DNA from 2 places in the Sporosarcina sp. P20a genome. Region 1 is predicted to be linked to the other one. Evidence: riboswitches for the same ligand, from Rfam matches in the RefSeq annotation. Region 1 holds a riboswitch; the other holds the start of a gene.
What was found. Region 1 has a riboswitch for cobalamin ahead of CSV72_RS11080 (ribonucleoside-diphosphate reductase subunit alpha). Riboswitches for the same ligand answer to the same signal wherever they lie in the genome.
Positions count from the first base shown of each region.

Region 2: another riboswitch for cobalamin. It lies ahead of CSV72_RS13340 (ABC transporter substrate-binding protein); the one in region 1 lies ahead of CSV72_RS11080 (ribonucleoside-diphosphate reductase subunit alpha).

Region 1 covers NZ_PDYT01000013.1:6,415-16,328, forward strand. Annotated here, with positions in the region: gene CSV72_RS11070 (glycerate kinase) at 139-1,260, shown strand; gene CSV72_RS11075 (alanine/glycine:cation symporter family protein) at 1,326-2,747, shown strand; cobalamin riboswitch at 3,250-3,425, shown strand; gene CSV72_RS11080 (ribonucleoside-diphosphate reductase subunit alpha) at 3,585-5,807, shown strand; gene CSV72_RS11085 (flavodoxin) at 5,795-6,232, shown strand; gene CSV72_RS11090 (ribonucleotide-diphosphate reductase subunit beta) at 6,211-7,248, shown strand; gene CSV72_RS11095 (succinyl-CoA:acetate CoA-transferase ScpC) at 7,777-9,297, opposite strand; gene CSV72_RS11100 (nitrate reductase subunit alpha) at 9,720-9,914, shown strand, end outside.
Region 2 covers NZ_PDYT01000020.1:20,498-30,411, forward strand. Annotated here, with positions in the region: gene CSV72_RS13315 (bifunctional adenosylcobinamide kinase/adenosylcobinamide-phosphate guanylyltransferase) at 1-211, opposite strand, end outside; gene cobD (threonine-phosphate decarboxylase CobD) at 193-1,266, opposite strand; gene cbiB (adenosylcobinamide-phosphate synthase CbiB) at 1,253-2,206, opposite strand; gene CSV72_RS13330 (adenosylcobinamide amidohydrolase) at 2,206-3,678, opposite strand; gene CSV72_RS13335 (FecCD family ABC transporter permease) at 3,681-4,673, opposite strand; gene CSV72_RS13340 (ABC transporter substrate-binding protein) at 4,666-5,652, opposite strand; cobalamin riboswitch at 5,793-5,919, opposite strand; gene argS (arginine--tRNA ligase) at 6,637-8,304, opposite strand; gene CSV72_RS13350 (YwiB family protein) at 8,301-8,717, opposite strand; gene CSV72_RS13355 (transglycosylase domain-containing protein) at 8,876-9,914, shown strand, end outside.

The sequences.
Region 1 (9,914 bases):
CTCCCCCTTAAAGCAAATACACCCCAACAAAACAAGATCCCTAAAGGCATTCATTATAAAAATACTTTAATCATCCACTATTTAACGGTAACTTTTCCCGCAAAATCTGCTAGAATACGAGTAAAGGGAGTGTGAGCCGTGAAAATTGTCATTTCGCCTGATGCATTTAAGGGGAGTTTGAGTGCGGAAGAAGCGACCAACGCTCTATCTAATGGAGTGAAAAAAGTGTTTCCGCAAGCAGAAATCATACGTTTACCTGTTGCAGACGGAGGTGAAGGGACGCTCGATGCACTGATTTCGTCTACTGGTGGGACAATCGAAACGGTATCTGTGCGAGATCCGCTTGGTCGAGTAATCGATGCACATCTAGGTGTGCTTGGTGACGGAGAGACGGCGGTTATTGAAATGGCCCAGGCATCCGGATTGATGTTGCTCGAGAAAAAAGAACTCGACCCGATGAAAGCGTCTACATATGGTACAGGGCAATTGATCCTCCATGCGCTCGACCAAGGATATCGTAAATTGATCATCGGGCTTGGGGGCAGTGCGACGAATGATGGAGGCGCAGGTCTGCTTGAAGCTCTTGGAGTGAAATTTAAAGCAGCCGGGTGGCCGTTAGAAATGAATGGCACTACGCTTTCTGTATTCGACGAAATCGATATATCGAAACTGGATAAGCGGTTGTTGGAGGCGGACATTCGCATCGCGTCTGACGTGGAAAATCCGTTCGTCGGAGAGCAAGGAGCGTCGGTTATTTTCGGTCCGCAAAAAGGAGCGAATCCGGAAATGGTCTTGGATTTGGATGAAGGATTGGAGCATTTTGCGGATGAGACTGAAAGAGTGACAGGCGTACGTTTGCATGAGCTGCACGGAGCGGGCGCAGCAGGTGGAAGTGCGGGTGCATTAATTGCCTATTGCGATGCACGTCTAGAAAGTGGAATCGGTGTCGTGCTTGAGGCGATAGATTTTGCAAAGCATCTATCGTCTGCAGACCTTATTCTGACAGGTGAAGGGAAGACGGATCGACAAACGCTTGCCGGCAAAGCATTAATGGGCATTGCGAAGCTTGCGAAAGCAGAGGGTGTTCCGGTCCTAGTCATTTCAGGGACTATTGATGAAGCGGCACGTCAAGAGCTGCTCGGGTGGTTCTCTGAATTGCATGCGTTGGATGCCGGAGAGAAGTCATTGGCCGAATTGATGGCTAACGCAGCAAGTTTATTGGAGAATAAAACGTCTGCAGTTTTGCAAAGTAGAAAATAGTTTTTTATTATGCCAAGCATAGTAAATGGGCGAGTAGGGTATAGAATACACGAGGAGGTGGTCAGATGTTTCAAGATGCGATCGACTGGCTTGTAGGGCCGGCGAATAATTTCATTTGGACATATGTTTTAATTGCACTTTTATTGGCAACAGGTTTATATTTCACGATTCGCACGAAATTTGTTCAAGTACGCTTATTTCGTGAGATGTTCCGTCTGATTGTAGAGAAGAAAGATAGCAATGACGGGGTATCTCCGTTCCAAGCATTCACAATCAGTGCCGCATCACGCGTAGGAACTGGTAACGTAGCAGGGGTAGCCCTTGCGATCGGAATCGGTGGACCTGGTGCAGTATTTTGGATGTGGGTTATCGCAATCATTGGGATGGCGACAGCATTCATTGAAAGTACATTGGCGCAAGTATATAAAGTGAAAGACGGTGATACTTTCCGCGGAGGGCCCGCATATTACATGCAAAAAGCACTCGGCTGGCGGAAACTTGGAATTGTCTTCGCGATTTTATTGACGATGTGTTTTGGATTTATTTTTAACGCAGTGCAATCGAACACAATCAGTCAATCGTTCACGGATGTATTCGGCATTCCACATTGGGCTGTAGGAGTTGGACTAATTGTCCTGACGGCAGTGATCGTCTTTGGCGGTGTGCAACGTATTGTTAAAGTAACACAGACAATCGTTCCTGTAATGGCAACATTTTATATTATCGTGGCATTGTATATTGTGATATTAAACATCACAGAAGTTCCGGCGATGATCGCATTAATTGTTGAGCACGCATTCGGTATTAAAGAAATCATGGGTGGCGGAATCGGTATGGCTATGATGCAAGGTGTACGCCGAGGTCTGTTCTCCAATGAAGCAGGTATGGGTAGTGTGCCAAACGCAGCAGCCACAGCGAACGTATCGCACCCAGCAAAACAAGGACTAGTACAATCATTAGGAGTATTTTTCGATACCATCATCATCTGTTCGGCAACTGCCTTCATTATCTTACTTGGTGGCTTGTACCAATCAGGCGAAACAAACGGTATCTTATTGACACAAGCATCCATGGAAGTACACGTAGGCGCATGGGCACCATACTTCATCGCTGTCGCTATCATGTTCTTCGCCTTCAGTTCCATCATCGGTAACTACTATTATGGTGAAACGAACATCGAATTCATCAACGCCAACGTCATGTGGAAACGAATCTACCAAGTACTCGTACTCGCCATGGTCTTTTTCGGAGCCGTTGCAAAAGTACAAATAGTCTGGGACATGGCCGACCTATTCATGGGACTAATGGCCATCATCAACCTAGTCGTCATTCTACTCCTAGGCAAAATCGCCTTCAAGGTACTCGACGACTTCACCAAACAACGAAAAGCCGGCAGAAACCCCGTCTTCAAATCAGCCAGCATCCCTGGCCTAAAAGGCGCAGAATGTTGGGAAGAAACAGCTGAAAGAGCAGAAGATCGTTTGTGATATTGATAGATAATATCAGGCTTTTCAAGTTGTGAACTCTGGCCTTACGTTCTTGAGACTTTGAACTGGTACTAAAAATACAGTGAAGTTTCTAGGTGGTCTACGTTAGAAAGTAGGATTGTAGCGGAAGCAGGGGGCGACTCCGGGAGGATCAGCGTGAGTCTGAGACCCTGGACAGGTGCCTTAATTTCTGCAAAGTACACAGAAATACGGCAAAGCGAACCCTTCGCTGTTCGCTTGGCTCAGGCCACGCCCTCCGGAAAGCGTCCCCCTGCTGAAGCGGAAATCCCTTCTCCTCACTAATTTCACTATCTAATTAAAACGTTCACACAAACAATTTAGTCAAGAAGTAAAAAGTTTGATATACTATAAAATACTGAATAAGAAAAATCGAATCGTAGTTCAGAAGAAGGATTCTGAACATCGGTTCGATTTTTGTTTTGCATGTTTGAACACAACATGTTAGGGTTATATATGAATCAACACACTATATATAGTGTATAACAGCAATTAGATGAATTGGTACCCACCACGTTTAAAAGGGAATCCGCCATGAACGGAGCTGCCCCCGCAACTGAGGGCACGGACGACTATCTTATAAAACCACTGCTACGGCGGGAAGGAAAGATGGAAGAACGATGTGCCAGCCAGTAGACCTGCCAGTCATCTCAGCAAAACATTCTTCGGGGTTGGAGAGTGAAAGCACAAAGCAGTCTTTTTTCAGTCTGCCTAAAACTTTCCGCAATCTACTAATCGTCAATTGACGACTCCCGAATTTATCGGGAGTTTTTTTATTTAGTACATAACCGAATTAATTAACTAAAGGGAGCGGATATAATGGCTATTATTCAAGAATCTGTGGGACTTAATTTATTGATGGAAAACTTACAAGAGGAATTCGGCAAGAAGCAAATAGAACCGTTGATCGAAGCGAGTGAGAAATTCCAGGAGCGTCACCCCGCGAGCTCAGCAACTGAGTGGACGAACGCAATGGTGCTGGAGTCTTTAAGCCGTATTGATGAAGCGAATGCGTATTGGACGTTTGTAGCGGCGCGTATTTATTTATTCGACGTCTATGCAAAGCAAAAAGCATTGCGTGGAGCGGATGTCTATACCGATTTTGCGAAAAATGTAGAACGCTTGGTGGAACAAGGTTTATATACACCTGTTTTGACTGAAAAGTACAGCCAGGACGAGCTTCAGGAAATTGGTAAGCTACTTGACCCTTCTCGTGACCTATTATTCACATATATCGGTTTGAAAACATTGGTAGACCGCTACGTAACCGTAAACTTTAAGAAACAGTCCGTAGAGCTTCCGCAAGAGCGCTGGTTGATCATCGCGATGACGTTAATGCAAGACGAAACAGTAGACCGTATTCATAAAGTCGGCGAAGCGTATTGGGCGATGAGCAACTTGTACATGACGGTGGCGACGCCTACATTGTCGAACGCAGGCAAGATGCACGGTCAGCTATCGAGCTGCTTTATTGATACAGTAGATGATTCACTGCAAGGGATTTACAACAGCAACACCGATATCGCGAACTTGTCGAAATTCGGTGGCGGTATCGGCGTCTATATGGGGAAAGTTCGTTCTCGCGGTGCATCGATCCGTGGTTTCGAGGGTGCGTCAAGCGGTGTTCTTCCTTGGATTAAACAGCTGAACAACACAGCAGTCAGTGTCGATCAACTCGGTCAACGTCAAGGTGCCGTAGCCGTTTATCTCGACGTATGGCATCAAGACATCTTCACGTTCCTCGACCTCAAGCTTAATAACGGGGATGACCGTTTACGCGCACATGACATTTTCACAGGCGTATGCTTGCCGGACTTGTTCATGGAGAAAGTCGAGTCCCGTGAAGACTGGCATTTATTCGATCCACATGAAGTCCGCACGAAAATGGGTTATTCATTGGAAGATTTCTATGATGAAACTAAAGGGCAAGGAACATTCCGCGAGAAGTATGAAGAATGTGTTCGCAATGAAGATTTATCAAGAGAGACGGTTTCGGCGATTGAAATCATGAAACGGATCCTACGTAGCCAGCTGGAGACAGGAACACCATTCATGTTCTACCGCGACGAAGTAAACCGTATGAACCCGAACAAGCATGAAGGCATGATTTACTCTAGTAATTTATGCTCAGAAATACTCCAAAATATGTCAGCATCTACACATGAATCGGTTACACTCGAAGACGATATGGTGGTCACACGCACAAAACCAGGCGATTTCGTTGTATGTAATCTATCATCGATCAACCTGGGAAGAGCGGTTACAGCAGACGTTTTAGACCGTTTGATCAAAATTCAAGTACGTATGCTGGACAACGTTATCGATCAAAACCAAATTCCAGTTGTACAAGCCCAACGCACAAATGCACGCTATCGTGGAATTGGACTCGGCACATTTGGTTGGCACCATTTACTCGCATTGAAAAACATTCAGTGGGAGTCAGACGAAGCGGTGAGTTTCGCAGACGAGTTATATGAGAATATTGCGTATTTGACAATTAAAGCTTCAATGGAATTATCAAAAGAAAAAGGCGCGTACCCATTGTTTGATGGTTCCGATTGGCAAACGGGCGAATACTTCGAGCAACGTGAATACGATTCCAATAAATGGCGTGAACTTCGCATGGACGTGGCAATGAACGGTATGCGTAACGGCTACTTGATGGCAGTTGCACCGAACAGCTCGACGTCGGTTATCGCAGGCTCAACAGCGTCGATCGACCCAGTATTCAAGCCATTCTACCATGAAGAGAAGAAAGACTATAAATTACCGGTTATTGCACCGGATCTGGATCACAATACGTATGACATTTACCGTCGTTCTGCTTACATCGTCGATCAGCGCTGGTCTATCAAGCAAAACGCCGCGCGTCAGCAGCACATCGATCAGTCGATTTCATTCAACATCTATGTACCGAACTCCATCCGTGCTTCTGTTATTTTGGATCTGCACTTGCAAGCATGGAAATCCGGCATGAAAACGACGTACTATATGCGTTCAACCGCAGCGGAGATTGAGGAGTGCGAGTGGTGTCATTCTTAATCGCCTATGCATCCTGGAGCGGCAACACGCAGGAAGTAGCAGAATTGATTACGGAACGTCTACAAAATGAAGGTGTCGACGTCGATACCTATCGTATCGGCATCGGCATTATCCCGAATATTAAAGAATACGACGCGTTGTGCATCGGTTCATTCACATGGGAAAAAGGAGCAACGCCGGAAGAAGTCAAAGATTTCGTGGCGGACGTCGGCTATAAACCGGAGCTCGTCTACGTCTTTGGCACAGGGGATACCCAGTTTGGTGGCGATGATTTATTTTGCAAAGCAGCAGACAAGCTGGCAAAATTCTATCATTCACCTTTTGAACCATTGAAGATCGAACAAAGCCCGCGCGGCATGCAAGAACAAACCGTTACGAATTGGACGAAAGGAGTGCTCGAACATTGGAGACACTTACAAGAGTAAAAGTATTAAATCCTGCAAACCCGAATAAAGCAACAGCTATTTTCGGTGGGGAAGCAAGCGGCATCCTGAACTGGAACGACATCGCGCACCCTCATTTCTATACACTACGTCAGCGAATCCGTTCCCTTTTCTGGACAGCGAATGAAGTGGACATGACACAAGACGTCAAGCAGTTCTCAAGCTTGACGAAAGAAGAGCAATCCGCATTCCTGAAAATTATCGGTCTACTGGCTACACTCGACGGTCCACAAACGGTCATTGCAATGAAAATCGCAGACTTCACAACGGATCCTTCCGTCAAGTCGATCCTTGCCACAATTGCAGACCAGGAAAGCGAACATAACCATAGCTATGCGTACGTACTATCATCCGTCACAAACTTGGACAAGCAAATGGAAGCTTTTGAAATGGGGCGTACAGACGAAGTACTAATGAAGCGAAATGAACGAATTGTAGACGTCTACAATGAATTTGCGGAGAACCCAACAATCGAAACGGTTCTAAAAGCGATGGTCTACACGACATTATTGGAAGGCCTATTCTTCTACAGTGGCTTCGCATTTTTCTATAACTTGGCGCGTCACCAAAAAATGGTCGGCACATCCACAATGATTTCATACATCAACCGTGACGAACTGCAGCATGGTAAAGCAATCAGCGACATCTTCCGTGCAGCATTGGCAGAAAATCCAGAGTATAACACAGACGAATTCACGGAATGGATCTATGACCAATTCCGCCACTCCGTCGAGCAAGAAGTCATCTGGAGCCGCTATGTATTAGCAGGAATCGATGGCCTGGAGCTGGATGAGATGGAAGGCTACGTCAAGTATCGGGCGAACAAAATGTTGCGCATGCTCGGCTTGAGCGAAATCTATCCAGAATTCACGGACAATCCCATGAAGTGGATCCGCGCGTACGTCGATAACTTCGATGATACGAAAACGGATTTCTTCGAACAAACTAGCCGTCAATATGTGAAGACTAGTGATTTGAATGGTTTTGATGATTTGTAATAGGTAAGGATGGGAGGGGAATCCGTTATGGGTTCCTCTTTTTGTTGCGTGGGAAGGGGGAGGGGACCGTTTTATTTAAGGGAAGACGCTTATACATATGGCTGGGCGCTCATACTACTGCGCTATCCGCTCATACATTTCTCTAAGCGCTCAATGAACGCGGGGAAACGCTCTATCCATCCATTTAACCGCTCAATGAATCCCGGCATTCGCTCTATGTTCATAGCTAACCGCTCAATGTCCATCGTGGCGTGTGCTCTATCGAACTTCAGAAGAAGGAAACGCTCATACATCCACGCTATCCGCTCATAAATTTCCCCAACCGCTCAAAGAATCCCGGAAAACGCTCTATCTATCCATTTAACCGCTCAATCAATCTCGAAATCCGCTCAACCCGTCAACCTAACCGCTCAATCCCCGCCAGGCAAAGCATCCGCCTACAACATCCATCCACCCAAACCAAATCAAAAAACACCACAAAAAAACCAAGCGGATCGAAGTCCGCTTGGTCATGTTCTACCTATAAAATTACTTCTGAGCTTCTGCAATCTTGTGCATCGTCTTGTTCTTCCCAAGATTCACGTGCCAAGATAGAGCTTCTTCCAAGATGTGTGGAGTTTGTCCACCAACTTGTTCAACGGCTCTGTTGTAATAATCACGTAGCTCTTCCTTGAAGTCTGGGTGAGCACAGTTCTCGATCAACAACTCCGCTTTTTGTCTTGGAGCCAAGCCGCGAAGATCCGCGTAACCTTGTTCCGTAACAATTACGTCTACGTCGTGCTCCGTGTGGTCCACGTGAGAAGAGAAAGGTACGATAGATGACACGTCTCCGCCTTTTGCGTAAGACTTCGTAACGAAAATCGCGATGCGTGCGTTACGAGCGAAGTCACCAGATCCACCGATACCGTTCATCATACGTGTACCGCTAACATGTGTAGAGTTCACGTTTCCGTAGATGTCTAGCTCAAGCGCTGTGTTGAATGAAATGATACCCAAACGACGGATAACTTCCGGGTGGTTTGAAATTTCTTGTGGACGGAATACAAGCTTGTCGCGGTATTTGGCGATATCGTCTTCGAAGCTGTCCAAACGCTTTTTAGATAGAGTCAATGAAGTGGCAGAAGCGAATTTCACTACACCATCATCGATCAAGTCGAAGATTGCGTCTTGAAGTACTTCAGAATATACTTCGATATCTTTAAACTCGGAATTTCTCATGCCGTCAAGTACTGCGTTCGCAACTGAACCAACACCTGATTGAAGAGGCATTAGCGTTTCATCCATACGGCCCAATTTGATCTCGTCACGGAAGAAGTTCAACAAGTTGTTTGCAATCTCTTGTGTCTCTTCGTCTGGAGGAACGATAGGGGAAGGAATATCACCTTGCTCTGTAAGAACGATTCCAACAACCTTTTCAGGGTCTACTTTGATACCTGGTGTACCGATTTTATCTGTTGCACTATAAATAGGGATTTCTCTACGTTGGTTTTGAGCATCTGGGATATAGATGTCATGTAAGCCTTCAAACTCCATAGGAGCGTTAACGTTCAATTCGATGATGACATGCTTCGCTTCTTGAACGAAGATCGGAGAGTTACCAACAGAACCAGTCGGGATGATATATCCTTCTTCTGTAATAGCTGCTGCTTCGATGATTGCATAGTCAACTGGTCCGATTACGCCTTGGCGAATCCATTCAGCTGTATGGGAAAGGTGCTGATCGATGTAGAATGAGTCACCTGAGTTGATTTTGCCCCGCATTGCTGGGTTGCCTTGATAAGGAACACGTAAATTGATTACATCTGCATTGGCCATCAATTCGTCAACGTTCGGGCCCATTGAAGCGCCAGTGAAAACGTTTACTTTGAAATCTTCAGTTTTTCCTCGTTCTGCCAATGCCAATGGAACCGCTTTTGCGTCTCCAGACAAAGTAAATCCACTCAGACCTAGAGACATTCCATCCTCGATCCAAGACGCTGCTTCTTTTGCTGTAACAATCTTGTCTTTCAGTGCTTCACAACGAAGTACCTTATTTAATTCGTTTGCCACGGTATCATCCACCTTACCTTTCATTTTGTATATAATTCTATCATTTATATAAATAAAATCAACATAATATTATGAGAACTATACTAATTTTCCCACTCACGCAAGAAAAATACTAAAAATTATGAAAATTATAGATGGCATGTAGAAGCTTGCATAGAGTGTTTTCCCTCACGCTAAAATTAAAACCAGGGATTTGCGAAGGGATAATAGGGAATTCCCTGATAGAAACGAGTGTAGAAACACGTATACTTGTATAATATAAAGATATTTTATGAGAATTGAACGAAAAGTCCTATGATTAATAGTAATTAATAGGGAATTCCCTTAGTTTAAATTCAGACTACTTAGTTTATTTTAGGGTAAGGAGAATAGTAGGTCTAATACATTTACTGCTACATTCTGAGAAGGAGTGGAAAATTTCGATGAAAAAAAGATTCGGATTGAATTATTTTAAACCCGTCGAGAGTTATTCTGGAAGTTGGTCAGTGCTGGAGGAGAAAAATCGTGATTGGGAAAACATGTACCGTCAACGCTGGTCGCATGACAAAGTGGTGCGTACGACGCATGGCGTAAACTGTACAGGCTCTTGTAGCTGGAAAGTCTTCGTCAAGAACGGC
Region 2 (9,914 bases), on a different contig from region 1:
GATTTTTCGGTTGCTCGATTGTGTGCCAATTCGCATGTCGACGATCTTCTTTATGTTGCTCTATCCGTTGCTTCATCTCTTCATCGGCTGCTACACCGGAAGCAATATAGACGAGGCGACCTGCTGGTTGATTCGTAAGCAGACGTTCTGCATAAGCACTTTTTCCACTGCGCGCACCGCCACTGATAAACGTTACTGTCGCTTGAACCATTGATCCATCGCCTCCCGCAGTGTAGCCATCATGGGTTCGGACTTCATGCCGATCCGTAACCAGCGCCCGTCCATCCCGCGGAAGTTTTCCGAATGGCGCAGGACGATGCCTTGTTTCAATAAATCTTTATACAGCTTCTTCGCATCTTGCCTAGGCTTCATGACAAGATAGTTTGCCGAAGAGTCGAGTACTTCACAGCCATGCGAATGCAAAAACTGCGTCATCTTCAAACGTTCTGTTTGCGCATGCAAAATCGCTTGTTCACAATACACTTCTTCCTGTAAACATAACACACCGATTTCAGCAGCAAGCCCGTTGACATGCCAGTGGGAAGCTCTTCTTTTCAGTATTCCGATTCGTTCGGAATGTGCGATTAGATACCCTAGACGGATACCAGGAATCGCATACATTTTCGTCATCGAGCGAACAATTAACAAGTTCGGATAGTTCGCGACTTGCGGAATAAAGGACTTTGATTCATCGACGAAATCAATGAACGCTTCGTCTAGCACAACATCTGTCGAACTATTTTTAGCTGCTTCTATAATCGTCAGTAGCTCGTCTTTTGTAGGCAACAAGCCTGTCGGATTATTGGGTGTGCAAATATAGATCGCATCCGCTTCAGGTAACGTCTCCAAAATCTGACGCATAGGCAATTGAAAACCTTCTGCTTCACTAGCTTGAAGCGATATGACCTCTGCGCCGTTCACTTCAAGCGTGGCGCGATATTCTGAAAAGGTTGGGTCAATTAAGAGGACGCGTTTCCCTCGGTAGCTACCCGCCAATAAAGATAGTATTTCTGCCGCACCGTTGCCGACGAGTATTTGTTGTTCGTCTACTTGATGAAAAACCGAAGCCGCCGAACGAAACGGCTGACCGTCTGGATCTGGGTAGCTGTTGAGGGTCGAAATCAACGTTGGCCACCCTTCTACTACGGACGGTGGAGGTCCTGCTGGATTACAATTTTCACTGAAATCCAGCACTTCATCAGGCATCGTGATATTCATTGATGCATACAATCGTTTGCTGTTCGCACCGTGTTCAGGCAATCGCATAGAAAATCCCTCCTAATACTGTGCCTAGTGACCAGAAAGTCCAAGACACGACTTGCATTTGATACGTAGCGGAACGGATATGTTCTTTATTCGCAATGACTGCCGGACCAAGTACCGCCCGTTCCGACACTACTCCGCGATATGTACTGCTGCCGCCTAACTGGATATTAAGTTGCCATGCAGTTGCTGCTTCCAGATAGCCGCTATTCGGGCTCATATGCTTTTTGGCATCGCCTAACCAGCCGCTAATCCGCTGTTTCAATGAATGTCCACCTTCATTTGGAGTGAACAATAGTATGAGCAATCCGGTAATTCTTGAAGGTATCCAGTTAAAGAGATCATCCATACGAGCCGAAACCTTTCCGAATTCACGGTAACGCTCATCTTTGTACCCGATCATAGAATCGAGTGTATTGACTGCTTTATACAACCACAGACCTGGTGCTCCGAGCAAGAATGCCCAAAATAATGGAGCCGTAATTCCGTCAGACGTATTTTCCGAAACCGTTTCAATCGTAGCACGGGATATCTCACTCTCATCAAGCTTCTTCGTATCCCTGCCAACAATCCAACTAAGTTTCTTACGTGCTTCGTTCATGTCTCCTGACTTCAATGGCTCATAGACTACTAATGCTGCATCACGCAAACTCTTTTGCGCAAGACCCGCCGCAATGAGTAGCGCTTCGATTGCGATGCCTGCGAACAGATGCAGACGATACGCGATACTGACGAGCCAAATGACGAGAAAAAACGTCGTCATGCAAATAAGCAACCATAAAATCGCACCTTTTACAGTGCGCATACGGCCTTTATTCAATAGCTTTGTCAAATTACTAATTGTCGTACCTAGCCACTTGACTGGATGCGGCCAGTTCGGAGGATCACCAATGAGTCGGTCGAGCACCATGCCAATCGCGATCGCAATAAAATGTGCAGGGATCATGTACGTTCACCTACTGCTAATCGATACGAATGAATAGCTCGCACCGTACAATCATAAACCCCTTTACCGATCAACTTCCCGAGTTGCGTTATCGGTCCAGCGTAGGGCAAGTGTTCTCCTTGCTGGGTAGACGCGATCAGCAAGCTGTCTGTCGAAGTACCTGTAGCAACCGTGCCGGATTCCGGATCCTTCACTTGCTCATCCTGTAACGCTTTCACTTTCGCTTCTGTTGCGGTAATCAATGCTTGGACGAAAGCTTCTTCACTTAATTCACCATTAATGAAGACCCATGTATTGATCGTCCCGATGTAAGGAATATCTTCACGTTGCCAGGACTTCGAAACGTCCACTGCGTTTCCGACACCTGCTGTCACCGCTACGACAATCGAGCCGAATTCTCCTTCGTATTCCTCCACTTCAACATGCTCCGGACTAACGGCAGTCATCATGGCGACTGTATCTGTCAGATGATAACCTAGCGCACGCAAGTAATCCGTGTTCTCTTTTTGTACATCTTCGATCATATAATCCGCACGCACGCCACGATTGACGAACGTCCGGTACCAGCCAAGTCCTGCATTATGAACTGCGGAAGAAATCGTCTTCAGTGGTTGGCTTGATTGCAACAAGACGTGATCTTGCTGAATCAATACATCTGCTTTCTTTACACAAAACCGTTCTACCTTTTCTTGCAAGTTCGGCAACAGCGTCATTTGAGGCTTCGGCATTTCAGGATGGGGCTGTGTTTTGACGCGCGCGTTGTACACATGATGAATTTCCTGTTCAAGTACGACGTCTTGCGGCGTGCCGATGGATGCTACTTCCCCGTTCTTTAACAGCAACAAACGATCACAATAGAGAGCGGCCAGATTGATGTCGTGAAATACTGAGATGACCGTGATCCCCTTCTGTCTCGTTTGATTGCGTATCGTATCGAGCAATTGCTGTTGATGTGCGATATCGAGATGGTTCGTTGGTTCATCCAATAATAAAATGGGTGCTTGCTGGGCGAGTGCTTGCGCAACGAATACGCGTTGTTGCTCGCCACCCGATAATAATTCAATCGCGGTATTTTCATATCGCGTGACACCTGTATGGTTCATCGCTTCCTGCACCGCTTGCTCGTCTAGCTCCGACCAGCTCGAGAAAATCCCCGACTGGTATGGATAACGACCGAGAGCGACGGTGTCTTCGACGCTATGGGAAAAGGCGTGCGCATGAAGCTGTGGCAAGACGGCCACTTGTTGCGCAAACTGCTTTTGGGTATAGGCGCCAGAAGGTTTACCTGCAATCATCACTTTACCGCTTTGTTTCGGCAAAATTCCCGAGATGATTTTCAGTAACGTAGATTTCCCGCTACCATTCGGCCCTAAAATCCCAAGAACTTCTCCTTTTTCCACGTGGAACGACACATTTCGCACAATCGGTTCCTTACCGTAGCCTCCCGATAAATTGTCCACTTGTAACATCTTCACATCGCTCCTTTTCTACGTTGTTTGTAAAAGATATAGGCAAACACCGGAGCGCCAATGAATGCTGTAATGACACCGACCGGTAATTCAGCCGGTGAAATAATAGTTCGTGCTACGAGATCGCAAATGATCAATAATGAAGCACCGTTAAATAATGATAACGGCAATACGTGACGGTGATCGGAGCCCCATAACATGCGTGTCATATGAGGTACAACTAGGCCGACGAAGCCGATTGTTCCAGATACAGCAACAGCAGAACCTGTTAATACCGAACCACCTAGCAAAATCATCAATTTACGCTGTTTGACATTGACTCCGAGATGATGTGCACGTTCTTCACCGAATAATAAAGCGTTCAATTCACGGCGATTGAGCCACAGCATGAATGAGCCGATGATGAAAAACGGTAGTACCATTACAATATAATTCCAACCGCGCATCGATACGCTACCAAGCAGCCAACCGACAATCTGACGGAGTTCTTCTTGCGTTAACGCAATCATCAGCGACAGTACGGAACCGAGAAATGAACCAAATATGATTCCTGTTAAAATAATCGTTTCCATTTTCATTGACCGATCGACGAGACGTGCAAAACCGATCACTAGAAACATCGTCACCGCGGCACCAATCATACTAAATACGGGTAAGGTGAATGCGCCAAGAATCGGTAGTGAAATACCAAAAAAGAGTGTGATCACGGCGCCGACAGAGGCACCGGATGACACTCCGAGGGTGTAAGGATCAGCTAATGGGTTTTTCAATAGCCCTTGGAAAGCGGCTCCTGAAATAGCCAGTGATGCACCGACGATTCCTGCCAGCAACACACGCGGCATACGGATCTTCCACAAAATATTACTCGCAGTCGCATCCGATTGATTCCATAGCGTCTCTATTGGTATTTTCACTGTACCGATCGATACGCCGAGCCAGATCGCCACAAGCAATGTGGCAATCGACACGACATAGGCGAGAGCGGTTTTATTCACCGAATACCTCAGGATAGACTGCTTTCGCAAACAATTCTAATCCATCAGCTAAACGTGGACCTGTACGGCTTGTAATATCTTCATCCAGTTGAATAACTTGATCTTCTTTGACCGCAGTCACCGCATCAAACCCGTCACGCGTTTTAATATTTTCTACGACGTTCGGAACATAGCTATATATAGCTAAAATCACATCCGGATTTTCATCTACAATTGTTTCAGGGCTGATCATAATCCAGCCTTCTTCTGTCACGATGTTTTCAGCGTGGATCATATCCAAGAATTGCTGAGGGAATGTCCCTGTTCCTGGCGTATAGATTTCAGGTGCATCGGAGTTTTCAACAAACACGCGCTTCTTGTCCGTGATGTCCGCTGCTTTCTTCTCGATATCCGCAATTTTTGTCTTCATATCTTCAACGATTTGATTCGCTTCCACATTTTTGTCCATGACTTTACCAATCAATTCAATTGTTTCATATGTCTCATCAAAAGTTCCCGCATTCGGTACGACGATTACCGGGATGCCTGCGTCACGAATTTGTTTCAAACCTTCTTCATTCGAACCCATCATCATTTCATGTGCAAATACCGCTTCCGGCTGCAATGAAATGACTTTTTCCACGTTGACCGTAAAGTCCCCTACTGTATCAAGATCCGCTACTTCCTCAGGAAAGTCATCGTTTTCTGTTACTGCGATAACTTGATCACCTGCATCAATACCGAATAAAATTTCCGTGTTGCTTGGAATTAATGAAATGACAGTTTCCGGCGCTTGTTCAAATGTAATTTCTTCACCGGTTGCATCTGTCAACGTGTATGGATAACTCGTTGTATCCGTTGATTGTTGTTCTGTTTTCGATTCTTCGCCAGACTGATTTTCATCTGCCGGTGTTTCTTCTTTTTTACTGTCGCTTCCGCATGCTGCAAGTAGTAGTACCGCGATCATTGCTGTCAGCATCAGTTGCCAAAACTTCTTCATGTGTGTTCCTCCTCTAATATGTGTGGTGCATTACGCAAGCCGCAGACATGAAAAAAACCTCCGATAGTTCGAAGGATTAGGTGGGATGAAATCAGCGCATGATTTCTTCCACTGTACCTATCCTCGTAGGTTGCCGCGGAACTTCATTTTCTAAAAAGGCAGGTGACCTGGCTTGTGCATCGCACTTACAGTGGCGGGACCGCATCGGATTTGAACCGATTTCGCTTTTCATCTCAAGTTTCGAGAACCTTTTCAGAAGATATGTAATTATGACTTATTATAGCGATAATAGCGGTGGTTGTACAGGGGATAGGAGGAGATTGAAACGTGTTTGGGAGTGAGGCTCCAGCAGGGGGACGCTTTCCGGAGGGCCTTGGTTGAGCCAACCAGGTCGCTTTGCTCCCTTTGGTTGTCTCATCTGTCAGGCTGATCCTCCCGGAGTCGCCCCCTGCTTCCGCCTCACTCCTTACTTTTTGTTGTGTTGGCAGGTTGAACCGCTTTTAAGTTGTTGATGCGTCTAGGGCCATTGGAACTTTTTGGACATATTCATTTTTTCAACAAGATAAGTACGCAACGCATCAATTACATCCCCTACTCGATATGACAAGAAAACACGAGGTGTGCCCTTGAACTTCACTTTCACACTCAAGAAAGGACACCAGTGAAGCGAAGTGCAAGGCGGCGACTCGGGGAGGATCAGCTCGACAGGCTAGACAACCAAAGGAAGCGCAGCGACCTGGTTGGCTTGCCGCGAGCCCTCCCGAACGCGTCCGCCTGGAACGTAGCGTAACGGTGCTTTTCCTCTCACAACCTTAGAAAACAATTGCTTGTAAGCTCTTGAACTTCATTCTCTAACTCAGAAAGGAACACCAGTGAAGCGAAGTGAGAGCCGTTACGGAGGACGGCTTTTGCTCTTCCCCTTCCCCCTCAAAAAGCGAAAGCAAAAAAGCCAAGCAGTAAACCCGCTTGGCCATTTTCAACATATTACATTCTTTCAGGTGCTTTAACGCCAACCAGTTTCAACGCGTTGGCAATCGTAGTTTTAGTTGCTGTAATCAAAGCCAAACGCGCTTCGGAAAGATCTTTGTTTTCCGGATCGAGCACTTTATTAGCATTGTAGAAACTATGGAATGTAGCCGCGAGTTCCTGGATATATGTTGTCACCCGGTGTGGTGCGCGCATGCGAGCTGAGTCGCTAATTAGTTTCGGGAAGTCTCCGAGTTTCTTTAGTAGCTCTAGCTCTTTTTCGTCTTGCAATAGCGTGACGTTGTCTGTTGACGCTTCTACGTTCTGTTCTTTTGCCTGACGCAAGATTGAGCAAATACGCGCGTGCGCATATTGTGCGTAGTAGACAGGGTTTTCATTGGATTTGGATACTGCCAAATCTAGATCGAAGTCCATTTGTGCGTCGCCTGAGCGCATCGCGAAGAAATAACGTACAGCATCTAGGCCGACTTCTTCTACAAGTTCACGTAGTGTGACCGCTTTTCCTGTTCGCTTGCTCATCTTGAACTTTTCTCCGTCTTTATAAAGCTGAACCATTTGCGCCACTTCTACTTCAAGCGTATCGCGGTCATAGCCAAGTGCCTGGATTGCCGCTTTCATACGTGGAATATATCCGTGGTGGTCCGCTCCCCAAATATTGATGAGTTTATCGAATCCGCGACTCAATTTATCTTGGTGATAGGCGATGTCTGGCGTTAAATACGTAAATGAACCGTCTTGTTTGATCAGCACACGGTCTTTGTCGTCGCCAAATGTAGTGGAACGGAACCAAGTGGCACCGTCTTCTTCATAGACGTGACCATTTTCACGAAGTTTATTGAGTGCGACTTCGATCTTGCCATTGTTATATAGAGACGTTTCCGAGAACCAGTGGTCGAAATGAACGCGGAAGTCTGCCAAGTCTTTCTTTAGTTTATCCAGTTCGATATTCAAGCCGTGTTCACGGAAAAACGCCAGTCGCTCTTCTTCTGGAACATGGACATACTTGTCGCCGTATTGTTCGACGAGGCCTTTTGCGATCGTGATAATATCTGCACCACGATAGCCATCTTCGGGCATTTCTTTTTCTAATCCAAGCGCTTCGAAATATCGAACGTCAATAGATAACGCTAAGTTATTTATTTGATTACCCGCATCATTGATATAGTATTCGCGTGCTACGTCATAGCCAGCTTTGTCGAGAATATTACATAATGAATCACCAAGGGAAGCCCCGCGTGCGTGTCCTAAGTGCAAGTCGCCTGTTGGGTTCGCTGAGACGAATTCAACTTGAATCTTCTGTTGCTGTCCGCTGTCTGAACGTCCGTAGTCTGCTCCTTGGTCGAGGACAGATTTCACGATATCCCCGAGGCTGTCTGTTTTTAAACGGATATTGAGGAAACCAGGTCCAGCAATTTCAATGGAGTCGATTGCGGTGTTCGTCGTATCAAGGTGCTCCAAGATACTTTCCGCGATCGCACGTGGTGGCTTTTTCGCAAGTTTCGTCAACTGCATAGCAATGTTCGCTGCATAGTCTCCGTTCTCTTTACTTCTTGGTGATTCCAGTTTAATTTCTGGAATATCTGCACCTTCGACTAGTTGTGCTTTTTCAATAGCTTGGTTCAAGGCTTCTTTAATTTCATGTTGAATCTGCTCTACTGCATTCATTGTGTTACCTCCGAGTAGGTTATTGTCAAATGGTATTCCCCTAATAAACTTTCGTCTGAATGTAAGTCGTACGCTACCGTAAAGCGTCCAGGTACCCACTCCAGTTGATTCGTACGAACGGCTAAATCCATAACTGCTGGGCCATTCCCGTATGTGCCGAAACGAACATCGTCTTGTCTGAACGGCAATCGCATCTGCACACCGCCCTTACGCATGATGAAGGCATCTTCGGCATGTAATTTCACGGTCGTTCGGACTGCTGGCATTCCTTCTAATCGTTCTTCAAACAATAAGTAAGCCTGCCCTTTTTTCTCAATGATTTCTCCAGTCGCTTGCATCGTATGCGTTTCTGCTTGCTGTTCTGGATGTTGAATAACGGAACGGAGCTGAACTTGCATTTTTGGCGCTTCCATTCGTTCACCGCCTTAAGTAAATAGATTCACTCATTATACACTTCTTCCGGCACCAGTTTCAATGTTACACGTCTAAACTTTTCCTGTGAGTCGTTTAATCCGGCCATAACCGTCCCATACTGTCAAAAGATACTGAATGGAACGGGATGTGATGAGCAATGAAACGTACCGATTATATAAAGTCCACTAATCGCAAAAAGTGGAAAAAGATTGTATTATCCCTATCGATCACGTCCATAGCCGCGGTCGTGACTGTCTTAATCGCCCTTCGAATATATGCTCAAGTACTTGGCGCCCCTTCATTGAGCGTACCAAAGGCTTCATTGTTCCTCGATCATAGCGGGCATCAGATCGGGGATCATTTTTCACAACATAGACGTTATTGGATGAAGCTATCCGATATGTCCCCTTTTCTTTCGGATGCTTTCGTAGCAACGGAAGATAAGCAATTTTATTCGCATAATGGATTTGATTATAAACGAATTGCGGGTGCAGTTCTGAAAGACGTAAAAACGATGAGTAAGGCGCAAGGAGCGAGTACGATTACTATGCAATATGCGCGGAATCTGTATTTGACACACGAAAAGTCTTGGACACGGAAACTCCATGAGGCGCTGTTTGCCTATCGACTGGAAATTTTCTATGACAAGGATACGATTTTGGAAGGTTATTTAAATACTGTCTACTTTGGCCATGGAATGTACGGCGTAGAAGCGGCTAGTCGATTTTATTTCTCCAAAGCCGCGAAAGAACTGACATTGGAAGAAGCCGCTACAATTGCAGCAATCGCAAAAGGTCCTTCCATTTATTCACCTCTTGATAACCCAGAGAATTCACGCAACCGCCAACTTCTCGTACTCGATCAAATGGAGGAATATGATTATATCTCAACTGCGCAAAAGGAACGCGCGGTGGAAGAGCGTATCGTGTTGCAGACAGAGAGTTGGAAAGACATGAAGCAAGTGGCTCCTTACTTTTTGGACGCTGCGTGGCAACAGGCGGAAGACATCCTTGCTTCGAAAGGTCGAGTACCTGCGGAAGGTGGCTGGCAAATCCGAACGACGTTGAATCAACAGCACCAGCAAGCGGCAGAACAAGCCATTCAACAAGCAATGCCTGCAAATGATCTGCAAGTTGGATTCATTTCCATGGCTGCAGACACCGGATTCGTCACGTCGATGGTCGGCGGAGTGGATT